Regions from separate parts of the Streptomyces sp. a15 genome, predicted to be linked through region 1. Evidence: riboswitches for the same ligand, from Rfam matches in the RefSeq annotation. Region 1 holds a riboswitch; the other holds the start of a gene.
The links. A riboswitch is a leader RNA that binds a small molecule or an ion and turns the genes downstream of it on or off. The one in region 1 is predicted to bind cyclic di-AMP.
Positions count from the first base shown of each region.

Region 2: linked by a shared signal. The riboswitch ahead of AC5P09_RS02600 (C40 family peptidase) and the one ahead of AC5P09_RS37785 (C40 family peptidase) in region 1 are both predicted to bind cyclic di-AMP.

Region 1 is NZ_JBWLKM010000060.1:3,498-8,829, reverse strand. It holds partial or broken gene AC5P09_RS37795 (ATP-dependent Clp protease proteolytic subunit) at 1-285, shown strand, start outside; gene AC5P09_RS37790 (hypothetical protein) at 293-601, shown strand; cyclic di-AMP (ydaO/yuaA leader) riboswitch at 972-1,151, shown strand; gene AC5P09_RS37785 (C40 family peptidase) at 1,155-1,628, shown strand; gene AC5P09_RS37780 (DUF6328 family protein) at 1,765-2,328, shown strand; gene AC5P09_RS37775 (ATP-binding protein) at 2,382-2,840, opposite strand; gene AC5P09_RS37770 (helix-turn-helix domain-containing protein) at 3,055-3,915, shown strand; gene AC5P09_RS37765 (DUF397 domain-containing protein) at 3,925-4,155, shown strand; gene AC5P09_RS37760 (8-amino-7-oxononanoate synthase) at 4,198-5,325, opposite strand.
Region 2 is NZ_JBWLKM010000001.1:560,575-565,906, forward strand. It holds gene pcrA (DNA helicase PcrA) at 1-1,958, opposite strand, end outside; gene AC5P09_RS02595 (ScyD/ScyE family protein) at 2,053-3,144, opposite strand; cyclic di-AMP (ydaO/yuaA leader) riboswitch at 3,409-3,578, shown strand; gene AC5P09_RS02600 (C40 family peptidase) at 3,587-4,759, shown strand; gene AC5P09_RS02605 (hypothetical protein) at 4,794-5,332, opposite strand, start outside.

The sequences.
Region 1 (5,332 bases):
CGGAACCTGCTGCCGGGTGCGCGCGTGGTGATCCACCAGCCCGCCGTGTACGAGCCGGTGCAGGGGCAGGCGAGCGATCTGGCCATCCAGGCCGACGAGTTGCTCCGCGTGCGCTCCCGCCTGGAGGAACTGCTCGTCAAGCACACCCGCCGCAGCCCGGAGCAGGTGAACGCCGACATCGAGCGCGAGAAGATCCTGGACGCGCCGGGAGCGCTGGAGTACGGCCTCGCGGACCGGATCATCCCGAGCCGTAAGGCGACGATCGCCCCGCCCACCGGGAGGTGAGCGGCCGGTGCTCCCACCCGAACTGCCGCCCCTGCCCGCCCTGACACGCGCCGAGGGCGAACTGATCGACCGTTACCTCGACGTGGTCGACCTGCTCGGCCGGATCAACCCCGCCCGCCACGGCGACACGTACCGCGGGCTGCGGGCCGCGCAGGCACTGGTCACCAAGGCGGCCGAGCTGCGGGACGCGCTGGCGCTGATGCACCGTCGGGGCGAGACCGAGGTGCACGCCGACACGCTTGCGCGTGCGCTGCGGGTGCTGGACGGGGAGCGCCGCGCAGCTCGCGTCACACTGCCGCCGCTCTCCGACAGTTGACGCACCCACAGCCGGTCCGGGCCTTCCGTCCTCCTGACGGAGCGTCCGGACCGGCGCCGAAACGGACCAAATGGCGTACCGCCTTTTGGAGTAGTCGCACGTCCATTTACGGGCCCGTCACGGTTGCGCAACACGCATGACCTCAGGGCGGAATGAGTCGTTCCGGTGCTGGTCCGGGCGTCCGCGGATCCCTGGACACCCCTTCGAACACTGGGGTGTCCACCCGAACGGGTGAGTGGTGAGTAACAACACAAACCATCGGTTCCGTTGGGATTTTCGGACATCCGTGAGCCAAGATCCCTGTCTGACGACAAGACCCCGCCGCAGCGGCGGGGCGATCCGGGCGGACGCCGAGTCCTGCCGCTGCCCGGATGACAGGTCGACAGAAGTGGATCGGCAGGAGTGGAGGACCCAAGCACGACGGGTCGCCGGAACGGTCACGCCATGACCGCGCCGAGCTGCCCTTGGGGTGAAGCCGCAGCAGCGGCCGGGCAACTTCGCCAGCCCGAATCCGACAGGTCATCCTTCACAGGCGGCTGACGAAGGGTTGCGCATGACTGCGCTCAATCGTGTCCCGTCGCTCATGGTCCGAGCCGGTACGGCCTCGGCCCTCACCATCGCCGCGATGGGCGGCTCCGTCGTGGTCCCGGGTGTCGCGTCCGATGCCGCGGCCGCCACGCCGGCGACGAAGGCACTTCAGATCGCCGCGTCCAAGAAGGGTTCCCCGTACAAGTACGGTGCCACCGGACCACGTCGCTTCGACTGCTCCGGGCTCACGCTGTACTCGTTCAAGAAGGCGGGCAAGAAGCTCCCCCGCACGGCGGCCCAGCAGTACAACAAGACGCGCCACATCTCCTCCGGGAGCCGCAAGGCCGGAGACCTGGTGTTCTTCCACTCGGGGTCGAACGTGTACCACGTCGGCATCTATGCCGGGAAGGGGAAGATCTGGCACGCCCCGAAGACCGGGGACGTCGTGCGACTGCAGAAGATCTGGACGAAGAGCGTCTGGTACGGCCGGGTCAAGTGACCCACCCTCGGGGGGCGGCGGCGACCTGACCCGCCGTCGCCCCCTCCGGGGCTCTCAAGGGCTCCTCAGGGGCGCCAAGGGCGCTCCGGGACTCTCAGGACGCGTGACACGGGCTGAGATGGTTACTCGTCCGTCCATGGCCGACCACAGTCCCTGCACGGCACGCAACGAGACCCCGCTGGAGCGCGCCGACCGCAACTTCGGCGAACTGCTCCAGGAACTGCGCGTCACGCAGACCGGGGTGCAGATCCTCTTCGCCTTCCTCCTGACGCTGGCCTTCACGCCGCGCTTCCCGTCGCTCGACACGGTCCAGCGCACCACGTACGTCATCACGCTCCTGCTGGCGGTCCTCGCGGCGGCACTGTTCACCGCGCCCGCCGCCCTGCACCGCTCGCTCTTCCAGAAGGGCGCCAAGCCCCGCATAGTCCAGGTCTCCTCGCGGCTCGCCACCCTCGGCATGGGGGTGCTGGTGCTCGCGTTCACCGGGTCGGTGCTGCTCGTGGTGGACGTGACGACCGGCCGGGCCGGCGGGCTGGCCGCGGGCGGGGCGACCCTGTTCGTGTGTCTGTGCCTGTGGTGGCTGCTGCCGCGTCTGGTGAGCCGGGCCGTACGGGCGGACACGCACCGGACGGCCGTCAGGCCGCCCACACCGGTGCGAGGAGGAGTGCCGCACCGAGAACTGCCGGCGCGACGCCGATGACCCCCTGGCGCCGGCAGCGCCCGCATCCCGGGTACCGCCCGCCGGTGTGAGGGTTACGGCTCCTGCTGGCCGGCCGCCGGTACCGGTTCGGCCGGTACGGTCCACGGCACTTCGATCGAGACGGTCTTGCCGCCCTCGCGGGTGGGCCGGACTCTCAGCTTGCCGCCGCACTCGGCGGTCAGCCAGCGGATGATCACCATGCCGCGGCCGTTGTCCTGCTGGACGGCGGCCGGCAGCCGTTTCGGGAAGCGCGGGTGGCTGTCCGTGACACCGATGCGCAGGTGTTCGTCACGGTCGAGCACGATGTCCACCGTGAAGGTGGGTGACTGCCCGAAGGTGTGCTGTACGGCGTTGGTGGCGAGTTCGGAGACGATGAGGCGGATGGTGTCGGCCACTTCCGTCTCTGCGGGCAGACCCCACTCAGCCAGGGTGGTGAGCACGTAGGAGCGGGCCGCGGAGACCGAAGCGGGATCGCTCGGCAGAGTGACGGATGATTCCAGGTGGTCTGCCATGACGACGTCGTCCCTTTCCCGCGGGACCGCAGTCCGACGCGAAGGCGGAGGTTCGAGTACGGTCCCGGACTGGTGCTTCGTCGCCAGAGTGCCATCACCGAGGCGGTCAGGGGTGGCGATCCACCAAGATATGCATATATCTGTCGCTCGTAGCGGTGAACTCTGCCACGGCAGAGCGTATTTGGGTGCCTCGGTTGGAGTAAGGAGTAGCCCCATGCAGCACGGTCCCGCGGTGCGCCGCCGGAAGCTGGGCGCCGAACTGCGTGCGCTGCGCACCGGTGCGGAGCTCACGAGTGGTGAGGCGGCCCGGCTCGTGGGGTGGCACCAGTCCAAGGTGAGCCGGATCGAGACCGGCGCGAGCGGTGTGAAACCGGCCGATGTTCGGTTACTCCTCGACGCCTACGGGGTGCACGACTCCCAACTACGGGAGTTACTCCTGATGTTGGCGGGATCCGACGAGGGCGGCGGCCGCCACCACTGGTGGCACGCGTACCGCGGGGTGCTGCCGCCGACCTACCGGGACTTCATCAGCCTGGAGTCGCAGGCGAGCGCGATGCGCACCCTGGAGATCTCGGTGGTGCCCGGGCTCCTGCAGACCCCCGAGTACGCCCGGGCGGTGACGAAGGCGGCGGTGGACGGGCTGGACGAGGAAAAGCTGGACGCCCTGGTCGAGGTGCGCCTGGCCCGGCAGGACGTGCTGCGTTCGCATCCGCCGCTGGCGCTGAGTGCCGTCCTGGACGAGGCCGTGCTGCGGCGGGAAGTGGGCGGCCCCGACATCATGGCGCGGCAGCTGGCACGGCTGGTGGAAGCGGCGCGGCTGCCCCAAGTGCGGTTGCAGGTACTGCCGTTCGCGGCCGGCGCGCACATCGGCGTCACCGGCCCTTTCGTTATTTTCTCATTTTCGCGCACATCTGATCTGGATGTGGTTGTTCTCGACCACTTGACGAGTAGCCTCTATCTCGAGCGGAAAGAAGACCTCCAGGCCTACACCGAGGCCTTCAACGCCCTTCAGTTCCACGCCCTTTCGCCCGAGGACTCGTTGGACTACATCGCCGCTATAGGTGACGGCGCGTAAGGAGGCACCATGTCTGCCCTGCCTCGGCACGTACTTTCCGGTACTGATCTGCCCGGCCTGCGGTGGCTGCGCAGCAGTTACAGCACGGGAGCGAACAACTGCGTCGAGACTGCCCGGCTCGTGGCCGGGCACTCGGCGGGACTGCTCGCCGTGCGCGACTCGAAGAACCCGGCCGGACCCGCGCTGCTCTTCTCCCCCGAGAGCTGGGCGGGTTTCACGGCCGCGGTGCACCACATCTGACCCGTTCAGTCATCTGGCGACGCACGGCCGTGGCACGCCGACTCATGGTCGCGTCTCGCCGATCACCCGTACAGCGCGTTCGATCTGCCCGTCCAAGAGGTCCGCGCGGGCGGTGAGCCTCAGCCGGGAGATGCCGTCGGGCACGGAAGGAGGACGGAAGCAGCCCACGGCCAGCCCCTGCGCACGACAGTCGGCCGCCCAGCGCACGGCCCCCTCCGGGGACGGTGCGCGCACGGAGACGACCGCGGCGTCCGGACGTACCGCCTCCAGACCCGCGGCGCTCAGGCGTGCGTGCAGCTCGGCGGCGACCGCGCGGGCCCGCGCCGCCCGCTCCGGCTCGCGGCGCAGCAGGCGCACGGCCGCCAGGGCCGCACCCGCCGCCGCGGGGGCGAGGCCGGTGTCGAAGATGAACGTCCGGGCCGCGTTGACCAGGTGGTCGATCACCCGGGCGGGGCCGAGGACGGCACCGCCCTGACTGCCGAGCGACTTGGACAGCGTGACCGTCACGACGACGTCGTCGGCGCCCGCGAGGCCCGCCGCCTGCGGGGCGCCGCGGCCGCCGTCGCCGAGGACGCCGAGGCCGTGGGCGTCGTCGACCACCAGCCCCGCGCCGCGTTCCCGGCACGCTTCGGCGAGCCCGGCCAGCGGGGCCGCGTCGCCGTCGACGGAGAAGACCGTGTCGGAGACGACGACGGCGGGTCCTTCGTGGGTCAGGAGCGCCTTGCGTACGGCGTCCGGGTCGGCGTGCGCGACGACCTGCGTGCTCCCGCGGGCCAGTCGGCAGCCGTCGATGAGCGAGGCGTGGTTGCCCGCGTCGGAGACGATCAGCGAGCCGTGCGGCGCCAGCGCGGTGACCGCGGCGAGGTTGGCCGCGTAGCCCGAGGAGAAGACGAGCGCCGCCTCGAAGCCGCAGAAGTCGGCCAGCTCGCGTTCCAGTTCCTGATGGAGCTCCGTGGTGCCGGTGACGAGCCGGGAGCCGGTCGAGCCGCCGCCCCAGGTCCGCGCGGCCCGCGCCGCGCCCTCGGTGACCTCCCGGTGCCGGGCCAGGCCCAGGTAGTCGTTGCTCGCCAGGTCCAGGAGCGGGGAGTCGGAAGGGCGGGGGCGCAGCGTCCGTACGAGTCCGGCGCGGCGGCGCAGCTCGGCCTGCTCGTCGATCCAGGCGAACGCCATCGGCCCT
Region 2 (5,332 bases), on a different contig from region 1:
GGGAACTCGAGGCCCTTGGCGGTGTGCAGGGTCATCAGGGTGATGACTCCGGAGCCGTCCTCGTCCTCGTCGGGGATCTGGTCGGAGTCGGCGACCAGGGCCACCCGCTCCAGGAAGTCGGAGAGCGAGCCGGACGCCTCGCCCTCTCCCGTCTCCTGCTCGAACTCCAGGGCCACGGCGGCGAGTTCCTGGAGGTTCTCGATCCGGGTCTCGTCCTGCGGGTCGGTGGAGGCCTGCAACTCGGCGAGGTAGCCGGTGCGTTCGAGCACCGCCTCCAGGACGGTCGCCGGGCTCGCGCCGGACTCGGCGATCGTACGGAGGTCCTCCATCAGCGTGTTGAACCGCTTCACGGCGTTCGTGGAGCGCGCGGCCATGCCGTACGCCTCGTCGACGCGCTTGAGCGCCTGCGGGAAGCTGATCTTCTCGCGCTGGGACAGGGCGTCGATCATCGCCTCGGCGCGGTCGCCGATGCCGCGCTTGGGGACGTTCAGGATCCGGCGCAGCGGTACCGAGTCCTCCGGGTTGGACAGCACCCGCAGGTAGGCCAGGACGTCCCGGACCTCCTTGCGCTCGTAGAAGCGGACGCCGCCGACGACCTTGTAGGGCAGGCCGACACGGATGAAGATCTCTTCGAAGACACGGGACTGGGCGTTCGTGCGGTAGAAGACGGCGACGTCTCCCGCTTTCGCGTCGCCCGCGTCCGTGAGGCGGTCTATCTCGTCGGCGACGAACTGTGCCTCGTCGTGCTCGGTGTCGGCGACATAGCCGGTGATGCGCGCGCCCGCGCCCGCGTTGGTCCACAGGTTCTTGGGGCGGCGGGACTCGTTGCGCTCGATGACGGCGTTGGCGACGGTGAGGATCGTCTGGGTGGAGCGGTAGTTCTGCTCCAGGAGGATCGTCGTCGCGTCCGGGTAGTCCTCCTCGAACTGGAGGATGTTGCGGATGGTCGCGCCGCGGAAGGCGTAGATCGACTGGTCGGCGTCGCCCACCACGCACAGTTCGGCGGGCTGGAGGTCGTCCTCGCTGGGCGGGACGTCCACCGGGTGCTCGGAGGTGCCGACGAGTTCCCGGACCAGTGCGTACTGGGCGTGGTTGGTGTCCTGGTACTCGTCGACGAGGACGTGCCGGAAGCGGCGGCGGTAGTGCTCGGCCACGTCCGGGAAGGCGCGCAGCAGGTTGACCGTCGTCATGATCAGGTCGTCGAAGTCGAGGGCGTTCGCCTCGCGCAGTCGTGACTGGTACATGGCGTAGGCCTGGGCGAGGGTCTTCTCGAAGCCGTCGGTGGCCTGGGCGGCGAAGTCCTCCTCGTCGATCAGCTCGTTCTTCAGGTTGCTGATCTTCGCGCTGAAGGACTTCGGCGGGAAGCGCTTGGGGTCGAGGTCCAGGTCGCGGCAGACCAGGGCCATCAGGCGCTTGGAGTCGGCGGCGTCGTAGATCGAGAAGGACGAGGTGAAGCCGAGCTTCTTGCTCTCGCGCCGCAGGATGCGCACGCACGCGCTGTGGAAGGTCATCACCCACATCGCGTTCGCGCGCGGTCCGACGAGGTGCTCGACGCGCTCCTTCATCTCGCCCGCGGCCTTGTTGGTGAAGGTGATCGCGAGGATCTGGCCCGGATGCACGTTCCGCTCGCCGAGCAGGTGGGCGATGCGGTGGGTGAGCACGCGGGTCTTGCCGGAGCCGGCGCCGGCCACGATGAGCAGCGGGGTGCCGTGGTGCACGACCGCGGCGCGCTGGTTCTCGTTCAGCCCGTCCAGGAGCGCGGCCGGGTCCACCGCCGGGCGCGGGGCGCCGTCGCGGTAGTACGCGTCCCGGTCCGGCGGCACGTCGAACTTCCCGCCGAACAGATCGTCCGGAACGGGCTCCGGTGCGTGATCGTCGTCGGGCGGCGGGGGTTCTTCCTCGTGGGCCCGGGGGCCCTGGAGGTTCGCCAGGAAGCTGTCATCAAAGAGGCTGCTCATCGCTCTCCGAGTCTAGGACGCCCCACTGACAGCCCGCCGCCACCCCAAGAACTTCGCCCCGTACGAAGGGTTCTCGGAAGGACTCCGGAAGGGCTCAGAAGCCGAGGATCTTCCAGAGCTGGCCGCCCGGTGTCTTCCTGCCCTCCAGCATCGTGCCGTCGCGGTCCGCGATCGACCAGGCCGAGACATAGACCTTGCCGTCGTACGGGTCGACGGCCACGCCCGCCGGGAACGGCACCTTCACGCTCGTACGTTTGCCGTGCGAGACCTTCGTCACCCGGCCGGCGAAGAGCTGGCTGACGTACAGGTCGCCCTTGTCGTTGAAGGCCAGGCCGCCGATGGAGCCGAAGCCGGACTTCCAACCGAGGATCCTGCCGGTCCGGGGGTCGACCTTCCACACCCGCGCGGTGGGCTTGGCGGCCTCGCCGTTCAGCTCGCCGACGTAGAGCGTGCCGTCGGGGCCGAGGGCGAGGGAGGTGGGGACGGACTCGTTGCCGTCGTGGTCCGGGAAGACCGTGAAGGGGCGGACCCTGCCGCCGGGCGAGACGACGACCAGGTCGTTTCCGGCCGCGTCCGCGACGATCTTGCGGCCGTCGGGGAGGGCGAGGACGGCGTACGGGTTGGACTCCAGCGACGCCTTGTGCGGGTTGTGCCGGAACTCGACGGCCGAGATGTCCGCGGCGATCCTCGCCTTGCCGTGCTCGAGGTGCAGCAGCTTGCCGAGGGTGTTCCAGGGCGGGGCCGTCGGGACTCCGGCCTCCGGCGGGGCGTACGTCTCGACGCCCCAGACCTTGCCGTGCAGGGCGGAGACACCGTCGAGGCCGGTCGCGAAGCCGCCGTCCGGGGCGGCGCCCGAGGGCAGCCCCTTCACCACCCTGTGGTGCTTCCACGCGCCCCCGTCCCAGTAGACCTTGGTGAGCGCGGAGGTGAGGCCGACGCACGTCTCGCCCTCGGGTCCCTCCCCGATGCACTTCTTGCCGCCCCGGCCGGCCTCGGCGACGTACAGCCGGCCGTGGTCGTAGGAGAGCTGGCGCGGGTTGTCGAGGCCGGTCGCGATCACCCGGACGACCGGTTTGCCGCCCGCCTGGCCTCCCTGGCCCGCACTGGCGGGCGCGACGCCCGCGGTGGCGGCGAGTGCGACTCCTGTCGCGAGTCCCGTGGCGACGAGTGTCCTGCGTTTCGTCATGGCCGTGCCCCTCTTCCCCAGCCACGGCACCGGACCGCGGCTGGGTGGAAGCTAGCGCCCCGAAGCGGGCGGACGTCATCACTCCGGAGAAAATACGCACAAGTCGTGGCAGATCCCTCCGGATCGACCACGGCGAGCCATGCCCTGACCCAAGGTCACGAAAATGTATCGGGCATATCGAACATCAACCTTCACAGGGGCCACACCAGTTGGCTACCGTGCCAGACAGGCCGTACGACACCCACCGGCGAACGTCGCCGGGCCGCACGGCCTCCGCCGAGTCCGACGCGCCGCCGCGCGCCCGGAGCCGGGGACCCACCGACCTTGGGGTGAATCGGCCCGAACTCCCTTCCAGGGAAAGGCCGTAGGGCAAACCTTCCTAACCACCCGCCCGAACCCGACAGCTAACTCGGTAGGCGGAACGTGGAAGGAGTCGCCTCCCTTGGCGTCGCACCGCAAGTCGCGCCCTTCGGGCACGCGCGTAGCAGGCATATGGACCCCCGCCCTCGCCACGGCCGCCCTCACCTCCGTGGCACTGCTGTCCCAGACGGCCAACGCCGCCCCGTCGGCCGACGACAAACCGAGCCTCGAAGAGGTCGAGAAGAAGGTCGACGACCTGTACCGGCAGGCGGAGTCGGCGACCGACAAGTACAACGCGGCCCAGGAGAAGACCGCGAAGCAGCGCAAGCGCGTGGACACCCTCCTCGACGACGTCGCCCAGCGCACCCAGAGCCTCAACGAGGCGCGGGAGGAACTCGGTTCCTTCGCCGCCGCCCAGTACCGGACCGGCGCCTCCGCCCCCGACACGGCGACCTTCCTGCTCGCGGACTCCCCGCAGGACTACTTCGACCAGACCCAGCTGATGGGCCGGCTGACCAACCGCCAGAAGGGCGCGGTCGACGACTACGTCACCGAGCAGTCCGCGACGATGAAGAAGCGCCAGGAGGCCACCGAGAGCCTTCAGACGCTCACCAAGTCACAGGGCGAGCTCAAGACCGCCAAGGCCACGGTGCAGACTAAGCTCGCCGACGCCCGCGCGCTGCTGTCGCAGCTGACCGCCGAGGAGAAGGCCCGGCTCGCGGCGATCGAGCGGAAGAAGCAGCAGGAGGCCGCGGCCAAGGCGGCCGAGCTGGCGCGGCAGCAGGCGGCGGAGCAGAAGGCCCGGGAGGAGGCGGCGGCTCAACAGGAGGCGAGCAGCGGCTCGTCGAGCTCTTCCTCCTCCACCGACTCGTCCACCGCCACGGACGCCTCGTACGCCACCAAGGCCGAGAAGGCGCTCGCCTTCGTCCGCGCCCAGATCGGCAAGCCGTACGTCTGGGGCGCCACCGGCCCCGAGTCCTACGACTGCTCCGGCCTCACCCAGGCCGCCTGGAAGGCCGCCGGCGTCGACATCCCGCGCGTCACCTACGACCAGGTCAAGGCCGGCACCACGGTCTCCGTCTCCGCCGCCCAGCCCGGTGACCTGGTCTTCTTCTACGACGACATCAGCCACGTCGGCCTCTACATCGGCAACGGCATGATGATCCACGCCCCGAAGCCGGGCGCGTACGTCCGCGAGGAGTCCATTTTCTACGACGGCGAGTCGTCGATCCACAGCGTGGTGCGGCCGGCCTGACAGGACGCCGCCCGGACGCGGGCGCGGGCCCTGGTCAGTGACCTCCCTGGTTCTCGACACAGGGCCCCGCTCCCGGCTGGGGCTCGGCGTAGACGCCGTGCACCTCGCTGGTCAGCTCGTCCTTCGTCACCCGCCCGGACACGCACACGACGCCCGTGTAGACGGCGTAGTACCCGTTCCCGACGAAGACGCCATGCTCCTCGCCGCAGCCGACACGCCGCAGTGCCGCCGCCACGCGCTGGTCACTGAAGCGGCCGAACTCCCCGGAGCCGCCTTCCTCCCGGACCTTCGCCAGCTCCGTGAGGATGAGCTCGGCCGACGCCTGCCCACTGGCCTGCTGCTCCGCGCTCAGGGACGCCCGCATGCGGTAGGCGTGGTTGTCGGCGTAGTTGGGGGGCGCGTCGACGGGCCCGTCCGGTCGGCCTCCGTCCGGGCTCGACGTGCTCGACGTGCTCGACGTGCTCGGAACGGGTGAGGAAGGCAGCGCCGTGGGTGTCTCGGTCGGCTGCGCGCACTTCGGCGGGGGCGGGTAGGAAGGCGTCGGGCTGCCCGACTGCGCGGAGCCGGCCTCAT